Regions from separate parts of the Paraburkholderia sp. BR10936 genome, predicted to be linked through region 2. Evidence: predicted binding sites of a transcription regulator. Region 2 holds the regulator's gene; each other region holds the start of a gene.

Evidence for each region. The regulator FliA, encoded in region 2, starts transcription of late flagellar genes. The targets are predictions, from matches to a motif close to CTAAAGTTTNNNNNNNNNNNGCCGNTA.
Region 1: a site for FliA is predicted at 2,635-2,661, ahead of fliD (flagellar filament capping protein FliD). Genes of this name have one in related genera too.
Region 3: a site for FliA is predicted at 2,616-2,642, ahead of AB4Y36_RS00980 (DUF4088 family protein). Genes of this name have one in related genera too.

What each region holds. Positions count from the first base shown of each region.
Region 1 is NZ_JBFRCM010000002.1:602,125-607,435, reverse strand. It holds gene AB4Y36_RS06230 (acyl-CoA synthetase) at 1-547, shown strand, start outside; gene AB4Y36_RS06225 (hypothetical protein) at 859-1,176, shown strand; gene AB4Y36_RS06220 (YigZ family protein) at 1,977-2,570, shown strand; gene fliD (flagellar filament capping protein FliD) at 2,728-4,170, shown strand; gene AB4Y36_RS06210 (DUF2964 family protein) at 4,491-4,736, shown strand; gene AB4Y36_RS06205 (hypothetical protein) at 4,762-5,311, opposite strand, start outside.
Region 2 is NZ_JBFRCM010000003.1:92,339-97,649, forward strand. It holds gene AB4Y36_RS06960 (flagellar basal body protein) at 1-499, opposite strand, end outside; gene flgA (flagellar basal body P-ring formation chaperone FlgA) at 746-2,047, shown strand; gene flgM (flagellar biosynthesis anti-sigma factor FlgM) at 2,229-2,573, shown strand; gene AB4Y36_RS06975 (flagella synthesis protein FlgN) at 2,624-3,067, shown strand; gene AB4Y36_RS06980 (RNA polymerase sigma factor FliA) at 3,240-3,971, opposite strand; partial or broken gene AB4Y36_RS06985 (MinD/ParA family protein) at 4,327-5,109, opposite strand; gene flhF (flagellar biosynthesis protein FlhF) at 5,102-5,311, opposite strand, start outside.
Region 3 is NZ_JBFRCM010000001.1:202,202-207,512, reverse strand. It holds gene AB4Y36_RS00985 (ATP-dependent helicase) at 1-1,722, shown strand, start outside; gene AB4Y36_RS00980 (DUF4088 family protein) at 1,768-2,529, opposite strand; gene AB4Y36_RS00975 (AzlD domain-containing protein) at 2,664-2,987, opposite strand; gene AB4Y36_RS00970 (AzlC family ABC transporter permease) at 2,984-3,703, opposite strand; gene AB4Y36_RS00965 (AraC family transcriptional regulator) at 3,851-4,753, opposite strand; gene AB4Y36_RS00960 (CreA family protein) at 4,782-5,273, opposite strand.

The sequences.
Region 1 (5,311 bases), on a different contig from region 2:
GCAGACGATGGAGCCCGTTCCCGCCGACGGAGAAACGCTCGGCGAGATCATGTTCCGCGGCAACATCTGCATGAAGGGCTACTTGAAAAACGAGCGCGCGACGGAAGAGGCGTTCCGCGGCGGCTGGTTCCACACGGGCGACCTCGGCGTGATGACGCCCGACGGCTACGTGCGCATTACCGACCGCAGCAAGGACATCATCATCTCGGGCGGCGAGAATATTTCGAGTATCGAGGTGGAAGACACGCTGTATCGCCATCCGGCCGTCGCGCTCGCCGCCGTCGTGGCGATGCCCGATTCGAAGTGGGGCGAAGTGCCTTGCGCGTTCGTCGAACTGCGGCCCGGCGCGAGCGCCACGGCCGAGGAAATCATCGCGCACTGCCGGCTCTTTCTCGCGCACTTCAAGGTGCCACGCGCCGTGCGATTCGGCGAACTGCCGCGCACGGCCACGGGCAAGATCCAGAAATATGAGTTGCGCGCGCAACTAGGTTCGCAAAGCGCGATCGACGTGGCTGGTGCAACACCCGCGCCGAAAACACCTCGGTAAGAACGACATCGGGGCCTGCTGGCCGGTAGACGTGACGCATTCAGGCGGCCCGCGCGGCCTGAATGTAACGTCAGTTGACACCCCGACCCCCTGTGGCTCGGTCGCGATTGTCAGGTGCGGCGCTTAATCCTTTCTGCATCAAGGGCCAACTGTCAAAGCAGCCTTTCTCGCATGAAGAATCGTATGAAACGAAAGCTTACAAGTGGTCACGTTTTCCTCCGCTTCGGGCCGATAAGCTTTGAACCGTGGTCGCAACACAAAGGCATCCCGATGCCGCGTGACTGACGACGCAACCAACGAGGAGGTAACTCATGAACACGAAGAGCTGGAAGACCCCCGCCCGCGCCATCGCCGCAGCACTGATCGCCGGCGGCGCATTGATGGGCGCATCGAGCGCCTTCGCTCAATCCGCACCGTATGGGCTGCGTGCCGAATCGGCACCGCAATACGGTCAACCGCACATGATGCCGGTGGACGCGCACGTCTCGATCGGCTGGCACGAGAACCGTTATTACGACGGCCACCGCTATTGGGAACACGACGAGTGGATGCACCATCACCCGCACGATCCGGGTCCCCCGCGCTACCGCGAGGACGACCATCGTCCGCCGCCCCCGCCGCGTTACTGATGCGCGTGATGCGCGCGTGATCCAGGGGCCGCCTTCGCTGGAGGCCCCTGAAGCGGCACGCCGAGGCCGGTCTTCCCTCAAGGGAGACCGGCCTCGGCGCATTTCGGCGCCTTACTTCAGCACGCGTGTGCGAACGCATGGATATCGTTCGGCATGCGAAACAATGCGAGCACGATGCCCGCCACACGGCGTATCCGGCCTGCCGTCCCGCGCGCCGGCTGCGGCCGGAAAGGCAGATGTCAGTAATTGCAGGTAATGCGGAAGTGTTGCCGGCCGCACGGCGCGCGGGTAACGTTGATGGGCGTTTCGTTCCCCGGAGCGCACGGTGTATTCTCATTGCCCGGCCAGCGATGGCCGGGATTTTTTTGCGCGCGAATGAGAACACTAGCGCCCTTCGGGTGTCACGCGCACCAGGTTTTTTTTCCGATTGCGGCCGCAATTTTGCGGACGTAAGGTGGGATTGCCTCTTGAGAACAGGCGAGCCTTGTGACCCCCGGTCGTGACACAGTCCGACCGGGGATTTTTTTGGCTTCTGTGCTTTGGAGAATCGCGTCTGCCGGAACATGCAGCGGCGCCGCGAGAGAAGGAACGATGACGGATCACCGAATGAGGAGTTCGGCTTCGCTCCAGCCAGAGCTAGATCCGTCATGCCGTGCATTATCCGGGCTGAAGGCCGGGGCGTCACTAGCATCCGGCGCAAAGAACCATTACGCAAACTGGCAAGATATGGGGACGGACGTCGAAAGCCGGCCCATGAGCATCGGTTAACATGGGGGTTTCGCCAGCAGTGCCACCCGCTTGTGCCAACTTTCACCCTCGCCCATCCCGTCACCGCGGCACTCGATGTCCGCAAGAGCCGCTTCATCGCGCACGCCATTCCCGTTGCCGACCGCGAAGCGGCCATGGCCGAAATCCGCCGTCTGCGCGACGAACACCCCACCGCCACGCACGTTTGCTGGGCGCTGCTTGCGGGCGGCCAGTCCGGCATGTCCGACGATGGCGAACCCTCCGGCACCGCCGGCCGCCCGATCCTCGAAGTGCTGCGCCATCACGACCTGGACGGCGTACTCGCCGCCGTGGTGCGCTATTACGGCGGCGTGAAGCTCGGCGCGGGCGGCCTCGTGCGCGCCTATACCGACGCCATTGCCAGCGCCCTGCAGGGGGCCGAGCGCGTCGAGCGCATTGCGCAGGCGCGCCTCACCGTCGAACTCGGCTATCCCGACGAAACCCGCGTGCGCCACTGGATCGACCAGGAGCAGTTCACGCTCGTGGAAAGCCAGTACACCATGACGGTCCGCCTCACGATCCAGTTGCCCGCCACCGCCGTGGACGCCGCGCGCACCACGCTCACCGATCTCACGCAAGGCCGCTCGGGCTTCCCCGAGCCCGTCTGAGGCGGGCGGCTGGCTGCCGCCGCAATGCCGATCGCGCACTTTTCAAAATCTTTTCATTTCTTTCATAAAGTTTCATGAAAGCTTGCCGTAATGAAAGCATGGCCGCGCATTCGCGCGTTCCGTCGACTCGACGCACCAGAACGAACGGACTTCTTTCATGGCAAGCACGATCACGAACACCACGACCGCCAGCGCGAACAGCGCGCTGAGCGACGCCGCCCAGTCGATCATCAGCGGCGCGACCAACTCCGCACTTGACGTCAACCAGCTCGTCAAGGCGCTCGTCAACGCGAAGATCGCGGGGCCGAGCGCCATCCTCAGTGCGAAGCAGACCGCCAGCAACACGACGCTATCGGCGCTCGGCACGCTGAAGTCGGCGCTCGCTTCGCTCCAGACCGCACTCGAGCCGTTCAAGGACGGCGCCGCGCTGCAGCGCTTCACCGTCACGACGAGCGAGAAGGACAAGGGCTTGAGCGCGGTGGCCGGCAAGAACGCCGTGGCGAGCAGCTTCACGGTCGAAGTCGATCGCCTCGCGACAGCGCATAAGCTCGCCTCGGACAGCTTCGACACGGGCGAGACGCTCGGGGGAGGCAGCCTCGACATCGCGATGGGCGGCAAGTCCATGCATCTGACGATCGCTGCGGGCAGCAACAAGCTCACCGACGTCGTCGCGACGATCAACCGGGCGAAGGACAACCCAGGCGTCACGGCGTCGATCGTCAACGGCGCCGATGGCCAGCACCTCGTGCTGACCGCGAACAAGACCGGCGCGGCCAACGCGATCGACGTGCAGGCGGGCGCGGGCGTCGACACGCGGCTCGCTTCCTCGCAGATGCGCGAAGTCGAGGCAGCCGGCGACGCCGAGCTGCGCATCGACGGCACGCGCGTCACGAGCGCGAGCAACACCCTCGAGGGCGTGGTGAGCGACATCACGATCAAGCTTGCAAGCGCCTCGGTGGGCACGAAGCAAACGCTCACCGTCGCTCCCGACACCGAAGCGACGGGCACATCCATCCGCGACTTCGTGAAGGCGTACAACAGTTACGTCGATGCCCTGAACGGGCTGACCTCCTATACGGCCGCAACCGGTTCGACGAGCGCGCAGGCAGGCGCGCTGCTCGGCGACTCGATCGCGCGCACCCTCGCGGCGAGTCTGCCGGCGCTCGTTTCGGCGGGCGTGAAGGGCAGCGACGGCGTGACCCATTCGCTGGGCGAGATCGGCATCAAGCTCGACAAGAGCGGGAAGCTCGAGATCGACGACGAGACGTTCAAGAAGGCGCTGCAACCGGGCAACAGTGCGATTGCGGCGCTGTTCGGCAGCGGCGGCCTGACCACGAAGCTCAACAGCGCCATTACGCCTTACGTGCAGTCGAGCGGCATCATCGAGCGGCGCAGCACGGCCATCAACAAGGAACTCGACGACATCAAAAAGCAGTCGTCGATGCTCGATGTGCGCGCAACCCAGCTCACTGCAAAATTCAACCGCCAGTTCACCGCGCTCAATAACCTCATGTCGATCATGAACAACAACCAGCAATATCTGACACAGCTCTTTGGCGGTGCAAACAGCGCGGGCGCCCTCGCGACGAATCACAAATAAGGCTTGAATGCGCGGTGATCGACGCTAGCAAACGTCGACGGCAGACGAAAAAAAAGGCCGCCGAGTGAATCGGCGGCCAACAGGGGACGTGAAGAACAACCGCGAATCGAACTATCGAATCGACCCGACCGCTCCATCATGGCGAGCCAAAATTAAGACAAACTTAAACGCGCGCAAAAAACGATCGGGAATTCCGGCGCGTGAGCGCGCAGGCAATGGAAAGAACGCGTAATAATGGGCTGGCTATACTTGATCTGGTCCGCGCCGCGCAGTCATTCGCGCCCGCATGACCGTCTTCTACCCAACCCGGAAGAGCCGCCATGTTTGATCGACTGCATCGGTTTATGGAAGGCGCAGGTCCCGAGCGGCGCCATCGCGTCTGGAGCAAGGTGCGCATTTTCGTGGCCGCAATGGGCACGCTCGGCTCTGCCGCCGGCATCGCCATCGCGGTGGTCGGGCTCATCAACTTCGACCACCAGAAGGTGATTGCCGGCGTGGCCGTCATCATCGTCTGCACGGCGATCTACGTGTCGATCCTCGTGCGCGACCGCAATCGCGCCGACTAACGCACGCCGCCCGGGCGTCGCTGCCTCACTGCAGGTTCTGGCCGTCGCGCGTGACATGCACGGCGGTCGCGCCCACGTAGTCGGCGCGAATGCTGTCGCCCACCTTGATCGATTCGAGCGGCACGTCCGGCGGCGCCACCACCACGACCGTGCGGTTCGGTCCGCGCAGCGCTACCTTGCGGCTCTTGCGGTCGATCTTCTCCACCGTCGCGATCACCTGCACGCTACGCGCCGTCGCCGTCATGCCACCGGAAGCGGGCGTGGTCGCGACCGTATCGACGCGCGAGCGGATGCCCCTCGTAGCCAGCTTTTCGGCACGCAGCAGCAACGCCTCCTTGTAGAGGATGTTCACATGATCGCCGGGCTTGAGCTTGCTCACATCGCCGACTGCGGGATCGACGGCGACCGTCACCAGGTTGCGGCGCGCGCCACGCAGCGTGACCGAGTTGGTGGCCGCGTCGATGCTCACGACGGTCGCCGTGGTCTGCACCTCGCCGATCTGCAGCGCGGCGTTGGGCGCACTCCCGGGCGCACTCCCGGGCGCGGCATCGGACGCCGTCTGCGCAAACAGCGGT
Region 2 (5,311 bases):
TGATCGCGGAGAGCATCGTCTTGATCTGCTGCGAGACCACCGTCATGCCCGACTCGAAGTGCAGCGCGTTGTCGGCGAACTGCACGCGCTCGGTGTCGAGATCGACCGTGTTGCCGTCGAGCGCGGGCTGCACCGGCGTGCGGTACATGAGCTGGCTCTTGTAGGTGTCGGCGGGGCCGCCCGTCGGAATCAGCTTCGCGTCGCCGGCCATGTGGCCCGACTTGGTCGACGCCATCTGCATGCCGCTCGTCACGCCCGCGGGCTGCGCCATGGCGAGCGGCTGGGCGTTGCCGCCCGAGGTGGCCTTCATGCCCACCGTGCCGCCGGCGCCCTGCTGGCGCAGCGCGCCGGCGAGCGACGCCGCGAAGTCCACGTCGCGCGCCTGGTAGCCCGGCGTGTCGGCGTTCGCGATGTTCGAAGAGATCAATGCCTGCCGCGTGGCGCGCACATCGAGCGCTTCGCGCCCAAAGGCGAATTCGGCATCGAGTTTGTCCAGCATCGGGCGTTCTCCGTGAAACGAAAAGGATTCGGCGTGAGCGCGGCGGGCTCGCCAGGCGGCGGGGAAACCGGCGCAAACGTTAGGCGCGTGGTCCGAAGGCCTTTGCGCATGGAGTGGAATATTAGGCGGGGGTGGCAAGAACCAATCGGACGAATAGCCGGTAAAGCGCCCCTCTATTCGACGCAAGCGCGCGGGGGGCGCCGCCTAGAATGCGAGGCGTGTCAATGCAATCGATGGAGAACGACAATGCCGCAGACTGCCCCTTTCCGTAGGCCGCACGCCGGCCTGGAGCGGCGTGCGCGCGCGCTGTCGTGGCGCGCGTCCTGGACGTGCGTGCTGGCCTGCGCCCTCGGCAGTGCGCTCATTGGCGGCACGCTCGCTCATGCACAAACTCCGGCGCAACCTGAAGCCGCCGGCGGCCAGATCTTCATTGCGGGCCCCGGCGACCGCTCGGGCGCCGACGCCGCGCAGATGAACGCGATGCTCGCGAGCAATGCGAAGAAGCCCGCCGCGGCTGTAGCCAGCGTTGCTCCCGCCAATGAGGCCGCACCGTTGCGCGCGGCCAGCTACGCCGATCTGAATTCGCGCGGCGTGCCGGAGGATGCACGCGCGGGCGTCGAGTCGAACGGCATGATCACGATACCGGGTCCCGGCGAGCGCGCACCCCAAGGCGACGCGCCGCGCATCGTCACGGTTCCCGCGCCGGGCGCGAGCGCCCAGCCCATGCGCGTGCCGGCGGCCAACGCGAACAACGCGGGCACGCTGCAGCGCGTGAACCTGTCTACCGCCGCGAACCGCGTCGCCCCGGTGGTCGTGGACGCCGGCGCGGCGACGCTCGCGAAGCCGGTTGCCAGCGCAAGCGCCGGCGCGCCGCCGAATCCCAATACCAGCGCCGTCGCCACGAACGTGCAGGCCACGCCGCCGGGCCAGCAGGACGGCGAATCGATCCGCGCCGCCGCGCTCGCCTTCCTGCAGCAGCAGTCGGCTGGCTTGCCGGGCCACGTGAGCATCACGGTCGCGCCGGTGTTTCCGCGTGGCCTCGCAGCCTGCACGTCACTCGAGCCGTTCATGCCGCCGGGCGCGCGCACCTATGGCCACACGACCGTGGGCGTGCGCTGCATCGGCGCGAAGCCGTGGACGCTCTATGTGAGCGCGCGCATTGCGGTGGACGTGACCTACTACGTGGCCTCGCGCCAGATCGGCGCGGGCGAAGCGCTTTCGGCCGCCGATTTCATGCCGCGCGCGGGCGACCTCGCGAACCTGCCGCAGACCATCATCACCGATCCCAACCAGGCGACCGGCGCCGTCGCGCTCGCCCGGATTTCCGCGGGACTGCCGCTGCGCACCGACATGTTGCGCAGCGCCGCCTCGGTGGTTATCGGCCAGACGGTCAAGGTGATTGCCGTGGGCAGCAACTTCACGATCTCCGCCGAGGGCAGCGCGCTCAACAACGCCGAGCCGGGCCAGCAGGTGCGCGTGCGCACGAGCGGCGGCCAGATCATCTCGGGCGTGGTCAAGGACGCGGGTACCGTGCAGGTGCAGATCTAGGGCCGGTAAGCGCTGGCAAGGGCCGGATCAGGGCGCGCCGAGCCCCGTCCGGCGGCCCGATCCGGCCGTCTCCGGCTTTGTGCGCCAGCACACGTAACAGCATGTAACGGTGGGATTTTTCGGCTAAAGTTCGGCCCGACCTGTGCCGTTATCAAGGTCAAATCGATCAGGAACGCCCATCGTGAAAGTTGACTCCTCCACCCGCAATGATCCGCGCACGCTGCAGGATGGCCTCGCGCGCTCGCAAGCCGATTCGACCGGCGTAAGCACCGACACCGCTACCACCTCCGGCACGGCAGGCGGCACGACCGCCGCCGCCCAAGGCGGCGCGAACGTGAGCCTGTCGTCGCTCTCGTCGACGATGCGCTCGCTCGCGGCGAGCGGTTCCGCCGACATCGACACGGCGCACGTGCAGTCGATCAAGGACGCGATCCGCAACGGCACGTTGCAGATCGACTCCGGCAAGATCGCCGACGGCGTGATCCAGACCGCGCGCGACCTCATGAAGCCGACGTCGGGCAACTGACGCCCGATGCGCGAGCGCCGCGCAAACCTCGCTTTTTTTGGTGCCTTGCAATGAAAGATGCCCTGTTGGCCACACTGATCGACGAACACGCCACGGTCGAGGCGTTCGCGTCGCTGCTCGCCTATGAAGAAAAGGCGCTCGTGTCGGCCGATGGCATGGAGGCGCTCCCGCAAATCGTCGAGCAGAAGACGACGCTCACGCAGCGTCTCGCGGGCCTCGAAAAAGCGCGCGACGCGCAACTGGCCGGCCTCGGCCTGCCGGGCGGCCGCAAGGGCATCGAAATGGCCTGCGACGGCGACGCGCGTCTGGCAAGTCAGTGGGCGCTGCTCAAGGGGTCGACCGAGCGCGCGCGCCGCAAGAATCTCACCATTGGCATGATGATCCGCACGCGCATGGAGCATAACCGCCGCGCGCTCTCGATCCTGCGCGGCGAAACGGGCAACGGCTCGATGCTGTACGGTCCCGATGGGCGGCTGCCGGCGTTCGGGCTGTAAGCGCGCGTAGAGCATCCGCCAAAGACAAAAGCCGAAGCAGTGATGCTTCGGCTTTTTTGTTTTGCGCGAGTCCAGTCCGCCAACAAAAAAGCCGGGGCGCTCTCGCACCCCGGCTCTTTCATTGCAACTTCAGTCCCGCTCGCGCTGGCCGCCGCGCGCGCCGTCTACCGCCTCAATTCTCCTGGCCGGCCCACGACATCTCGCGCAGCCGCGTGCGCAGGCGCGCCACCGCCTGGCTGTGCAGCTGGCACACCCGCGACTCGCTCACCTCCATCACCGCGCCGATTTCGCGCAGGTTCATGCCGCGCTCGTAATAGAGCGACATGAGCAGCTTCTCGCGCTCGGGCAGCCGGTCGATCGCCTCGATGAGCGCGCCGCGCAGGCTGTCGTCGAGTAGCGCCGAAAGCGGGTCCGAATGATCGACGCAGTAGCGGTCGAGGAACGGTTCGTCCTCGGCGGAGCGGTCGAAGTCTTCGTAGTAGATGAGCTGGCTGCCATGCAGTTCCTGCAGCATGCTCTGGTACTCGTCGAGCGGCATGCTCAGATGCTCGGCGATCTCCGTCTCGCTCGCCGAGCGCCCGAGCCGCTGCTCCACCTTGTGCACCGCGCTTTCCACTTCACGCGAGGTGCGGCGCAGGCTGCGCGGCAGCCAGTCGTTGCTGCGCAGCTCGTCGAGCATTGCGCCGCGAATGCGCTGGCTCGCGTAGGTCTCGAACTGAGCGCCCTGATCTTCCTTGTAGCGGTTGGCCGCGTCGAGCAGGCCGATCATGCCGGCCTGGATCAGGTCGTCGAGGTCCACGCTCGCCGGCATCTTGGCGACGAGCTGCAAGCCGAGCCGTCTGACGAGCGGCGCGTATTTCGCGAGCACGTCGGCCTGCGAAATTTTTCCTTGAGCGTTATACATCGTGCTCTCCACTTCTCATCTCCCTGTTGGCGTCGTCGTGCGCACGTCAGACGTGCTGCGGCGACGTCCGCTGTGCGGGCGTATCGGTCCGCCAGCCCACATGGGCCGGAGCGGACGCGGATGTTGCGTTGGGTGCGGGATGCACACCCGTCACGGCCGCTACGAACGAATCGGCGTTCGCGGCGAGCGTGCTGTGTGCGGCGTTTGTTGCATGGGTAGCGTGGGGCTGGACGCCGGCTTGCGGCGCGCCGTCCGGATCGTCGGCGGGTGCATGGCCCGCCGCTTCATGTTCTTCGTCCTTCGCGCCGAACAGTGCATTGGCGCGTGCCGTGGCCGGCGAGCACGCCGAGACCGCGGGTCGCATCGGCCAGTGCGGCAGCTCGGCGGCCACGTGGCGGAAATCGCGCGCGGCGGCCGTCGACGGAAACGCATCGACGATGCAGCGCGCAAGCCTGAGCGCCTGCGCCATGTGCTGATCGGCGGCGACGCTTCCGGCGCTGTCGAGCGACACGCTCAGGTAGCGGCTCGCCACCCCTGCGAGATTCTCGATCGCGGCCTGCGCGTCGCTCGCGTTCGCCACATGATTCGCGAGCACGCGAAACTGCGCGATCGCATGCGCGAAGTGCAGCCGTTTCATGCACGCGTAGGCGTCCGTGATCGACTGCGCACCGATGCGCATCACGATCAGCACATCGTGCGCATGCATGGCGAGCGGCGAAAGCGCGCCATCGGCGTCGAGCTGCGCGTCGATCAGTACGATGTCCGCGGGGCCCGAAATGACCTTCTGCAGCTGGGCGGACGTGTACTGCGCGCGATTGTCGCGCGAGGCGGCCAGCACGCCGAAGCCGAGCGCATGGCGCCCCACGGCTTCGTCGAGCGTGCGCTCGCCGCGCACGACGGCGGCGAAGTTGCCTGCGCCGCGCACACCGCCTACCAGCGCACAGACCGAGCGGGGTCCCAGACACTCGTCGATCACGAGCACGTCCTTGCCCTGCGCGGTGAGCGCCGCCGCGAGATTGACCACCGTGGTCGTGCGTCCGGGCGAACCTGCACCGCCCGTCACTGCGACCACGCGCGAGCCTTCACGCGCGAGAAGCCGCCGCAGCCCTTCAGCTTGATCGATTACGAACTTATCCAAACCTGACCTCGGGAGCCTGCGAATTCGTACGCGTCGAGAGTGCCGACAGCAGCGCCGGGATATCGTCTTCGTGCGGCACGAACGGCGAACTCTCTCGCGGAATGCAGAAAGCGCTGCGGATCAGGAAGCGGCGCGTCGCCACGTAAAGGTTCTCGGGGACCTTCTGGCCCGTCGAGACGTAATGCACCGGCAGCTTGTAGCG
Region 3 (5,311 bases), on a different contig from region 2:
CCGGCGTTCACGATCAACGACCGCGAGGATTCCGCGGATCTTATGAATCTGGTGCGCCACGAGCTGGGTTTCTCGGCCAAAGAAAAGCGCTTCCCCTCGAAATCGACTTGCCTCGCGATCTATTCGCGCGCGGTCAATACGGGCGACTCGCTCGCCAATGTACTCAACCGTTCGTTCTCGTGGTGCCTCGAGTGGGAGCCGCAGCTACGTGCGCTGTTCGCCTCGTACGTGGACGCCAAGCAGAAGCAGAACGTGCTCGACTACGACGACCTGCTGCTCTACTGGGCCCACATGGCCGCGGAGCCGGCCATCGCCGCCGATCTCGCGGGCCGCTTCGATCACATCCTCGTCGACGAATACCAGGACACCAACCGCCTGCAGGCCTCGATCCTGCTCGCGCTCAAGCCCGATGGCCGCGGCCTCACCGTGGTCGGCGACGACGCCCAGGCGATCTATTCGTTTCGCGGCGCGACCGTGCGCAACATTCTCGACTTCCCGGCGCAGTTCGACCCGCCCGCGCGTCAGGTGACGCTCGAACGCAATTACCGTTCGACGGCGCCGATCCTCGCCGCCTCGAACGCCGTGATCGACGCCGCCGCCGAGCGCTTCACCAAGAACCTGTGGACCGAACGCCCCTCGCAGCAGCGCCCGCGCCTCGTCACGGTGGCCGACGAGGCCACCCAGGCGCGCTATGTCGTCGAGCAGATTCTCGAGGCGCGTGAAGCGGGCATGAAGCTCAAGCAACAGGCCGTGCTGTTTCGCGCGGCGCACCACAGCGCGACGCTCGAAATCGAACTGGCGCGACGCAATATCCCGTTCGTGAAGTTCGGCGGACTGCGTTTTCTCGACGCCGCGCACGTGAAAGACGTGCTGGCGGTGCTGCGCTGGGCCGAGAATCCGCTCGACCGTGTGGCGGGGTTTCGCGTGACGCAGTTGCTGCCGGGCGTCGGGCCCGCCAACGCCGCGCGCCTGCTCGACCAGGTGTCAGCGTGCACGGGCGCGTATCGCGCCGCCGAGGCGCTCGCGGCTTTCGCGCCGCCGCCGCGCGCGGCCGAGGACTGGCCGGCGTTTGCGTCGCTCATCGACAGCCTCTCGATGCGCTCGACGCCGTGGCCGGCCGAGTTCGAGCGCGTGCGGCGCTGGTACGAGCCGCATCTCGAGCGCAATCACGAAGACGCCCAGGTGCGTCTCGCCGACTTGCTGCAGATGGAGAGCATTGCGAGCACCTACGCCTCGCGCGAGCGCTTTCTCACCGAACTCACGCTCGATCCGCCCGACGCGACGAGCGCCGAATCCGCCGATCCGCTGCTCGACGAAGACTACCTGATCCTTTCGACGATCCATTCGGCGAAAGGTCAGGAGTGGCGCAACGTGTTCGTGCTCAACGGCGTGGACGGCTGCATTCCGTCCGATCTCGGCGCGGGCAGCGACGAGGAGCTGGAAGAGGAGCGGCGGCTGCTCTATGTGGCGATGACGCGCGCGAAGGAGGATCTGCACATCGTCGTGCCGCAGCGCTTTTATGTGCACAACCAGGTGGCGTCGGGCGACCGGCACGTGTGGGCCTCGCGCACGCGCTTCATCGCGACGCCCATGCTGCCGCTGTTCGAATCCCGCGCATGGCCGCCCGCGCCCGTGGCGAGCGCGCCGAGCGCGGCCGGACTCGCCGCCGCGGCGCAGGCGAAGGTCGAGATCGCCGCGAAGCTCAGGAAGATGTGGGATTGAGGGGGAAAGCGGGGCGCGCGCCGTTTTCAGGCGGCGCGCCAGCGCTTAGCGCCGCTGCTCGCGTGCCGTACTGCGCTGCGGCGGCATGAAGAAGTTGCGCATCCACGCGGCGAGGCGCGTGAACACATCGTCGGGCTCCTCGACGAAAATCTCGGGCTTGAGCAGGCGCAGATATTCCATGATTTGTTGCGCTTCCTGCTTCTGGAACACGCCATGCGTCACGCCGAGCCTCAGCAGCCCGCGCAGCTCGCCCAGACGCTCGCGCGCCGCGCTGCCGCTCGCCTGTTCACAGCCGATCTTCGCTTCGTACACACGCTGACGCAACGACTCGGTGAGGCGCCACGCGGGCGTCTGCATCGACTCTTCGAGGGCCTGGATGTCCTGCACGCCCGACTTGATCTGTGCCGCCAGCGGGTCGACCAGCGTGTCGTCGCCCTGGGCTTCGCTCACGATGGCCGCCGCCCAGTCGCGGCACTGCTTCGAGAGTTCGTCGGGCGTCCACTCGGGCCGCGACGCGAAGCCGAATCCGAATTCGCCTGCCTGACGCATCAGGATCGAGACGACCTCGGGGAATTCCTTGTCGAGCGTGCGCTTGGCCCACGCGTACTGGCCGCCTTGCAGGAGCCGCTGGACGGCGTGCTCCGTGAGCGGCGTCATGTTGTCGAGCAGCTTCGCGCGCAGGTAGTCCTCGAATTCCGGCGTGGCGAATTGCGGGTCGAGTTTGAGCGAGACGCGCAGGAACGCGTCGAAATCCTTGCGCAGCGACGCAAGCGTTTCGTCCTTCAGGTTAAGGGTGATATGCCCCATTGTGGTTGCCCCGGTGTAATCCTTGTCGCTTCTCGCGTGCTCTCGCCGTTCGAGCAGTGGCCTGCCAGAGCAGGCCCTGACGGGTTTAACGGCGCTCCGGGGTGAAACTTGAGCGTAAGGGGCGACGCTTGCCTCTAGCGCAGGACAACGCCTTGCCAGAGGAAGAACACGCCGAGCCCGATCGCGATGGTGAGGAGCGGGCGCTTCGTGAGCGCGCTGACGACGATCGCCGCGAGCGCGCCGACGAGCTGCGGGTTGCGCCAGGTCAGCTCGGCGCCCTGACCGTGGGGCGAGACCGCCATCGGCACGATGATGGCCGTGAGCACGGTGACGGGCACGAAGCCGAGCGCGGTGCGCACGAGCGGCGGGAATACCAGCCGGTCGCCGAGCACGAACACCGCAGTGCGAATGACCAGGGTGATCAGGGCCATGCCGAGAATCAGGACGACGTAGTTCATTGCCCGGCTCCTGCGGTGCGTTGGACGTTGGGGGACTTGCGGGAGGACTCGCTGCCGGCGCGGGCGCTGCGCGACGAACCTGGCCGTGAGAGCACGACACCCACGACCACGCCCGCGAGCACGGCGCCGAGCAGCCCGAGCTTGTACGGCCAGCCCTGCCAGAAAAAGGCGAGCGCGCCCGCAGTCGCGGCGGCGGCGAGGTAGCGCAAGGCAACCAGCTGTGGCACGACGATGGCGATGAAGGTCGCGACCATCGCGAAATCGAGGCCGAGCGACTGCAGACCCGGGAACGCCGCGCCAAACAGCAGGCCGGCCGCGGTCCAGAGTTGCCAGTTCAGGTACATCGAGAGGCCCGAGCCGAGGAAATGCCACGGCGAGACGTCGTCGCCGGGCGGATGGCGGCGCAAATGCGCCCACGCGACGGCGAAGACCTCATCGGTGAGCAGGCTGCCGAGCACGAGCCGCCAGCGTAGCGGCAGGTGCGAGATATAGGGCGCGAGCGTCGCGCTATAGAGCACGTGGCGCAGGTTCACGATGAACGTGGTGGCCCAAATCACCGCGAAGCTCGCGTGCGAAGCGATCAGCCCGAGCGCGATGAACTGCGCGGAGCCGGCGAACACGGCGAGCGACATGAACTGGCCGTGCCAGAGCGAAAGCGGGCCCGAGGTGACGAGCGTGCCGAAGATCACGCCGAAGGGTGCGGCGCCGATCATCATGGGGATCGTGTCGCGCGCGCCAGCGATGAATTCGGCAAGGCGGTTGGGATGCGTGGTCAAACTGTCCTCCTGATACAAGGGGACAGCATAGCGGGCCGCCTTACGCGTGGCTTGTACGTTCTTGCGGCCGGATGCGGGTTGGCGCGTTCAGGACGACTGCCAGCGCCCCGGCGGCACGCCGAACATGCGCCGAAAGTGTCGCGTGAAATGGCTCTGGTCGGTGAAACCGCTCGCGGCGGCGACCTCGGCAACCGTAGCGCCTTCGCGCAGCGGGGCGAGGGCGCGCTGCAGGCGCAACTGGGTGCGCCAGGCGTGCGGCGGCAGCCCGGTTGCCTGCGTGAAGAGCCGCGTGGCGTGAAACGGCGAGAGGCCGACCGCCTGGGCGAGATCGGCCACGCGCAGCGGCGTGGCGAGATCGGCGGCAAGGAGCGCCTTCATCGTTTCCACGCGGGGATCGTTCGGGCCGTGTTTGAGCGCCGCCTCGCGCGTGCGGCCGTAGCGCGTGAGCAGCGTCGAGAGTGCGTCGAGCAGCGAGCCTTCCACGGCGAGCAGATCGGCACAAGGCGCCGAAGGCGATGCCGGACTGGCGCTCGCGCCGGGTTCGGGCACGGCTGCGCCGCGCCGCCAGTCCGCGTCGGCTTCCAGCAGCCGGTGGGCGCGCGAGAGCCGGTGCGCGAGATCGAGATCGTGGATCACCTCGGCGTCGAACCACGGCAGCGGCTGCGTGCGCCCGGCGATTTCGCCGGCGAGCTCGTGCAGGAAGTCGATCGGCACATACATCACCCGATAGCTCCAGCCTTCTTCGACGGCGCGTGAACCCGTATGCAGCTCCCCCGGATTGATCACCGGCACGCTGCCCGTTGCGGCGACATGCTGCGTGCCGCGATAGCGAAAGCATTCCGCGCCGCCCTCGATCACGGGGATCGTGTAGGCCTCGTGCCAGTGCGGCGCGAACGTATGTTGGTTGTATTCGGCCGTGACGAGATCCGCGCCGGGCAGAAGCGGCGTGCGCCAGTAGCGGGCGGAGTCTCGAAAACGGGAACCGGTCATGGTGAAGGATCCTGCACGGATCGCCAGTTTAGCGCAGCGGAATCGTCGTGCCCGCGGGCACCGGCACGGCCGTGACGCTGTTCTTGGCGCTGCCGCTCACCACGCGGTCGCTGTAGGTCAGATACACGAGCGCGTTGCGCTTCGCGTCGACCACGCGCACGACGTGCAGCGTCTTGAAGAGGAACGACATGCGCTCGTTGAAGACGTCGTCTTGCTGTTTGAGCGGACCTGCGAAGGAGATCGGCCCGACCTGCCGGCACGCGATCGATGCCTCGGTCGGATCTTCCGCAATGCCGAGCGTGCCCTTCACGCCGCCCGTGCGTGCGCGGGAGACGTAGCAGGTCACGCCTGGCACCTGCGGATCGTCGTAGGCCTCGACGACGACTTTGTCCGAGCCGGTCACGCGGAAGTTGGTGTTCACGCTGCCGATCTGCTCGGCGTGGGCGGTGGCGCAGGCGACGAGGCTCGCGCAGGCGAGCAGCGGGCGCGCGAGGCGAGCGGCAAGGCGGGTGGATTTCATGCGGATTCCCGAAGATGACGAAGCGACATTATCGGGGA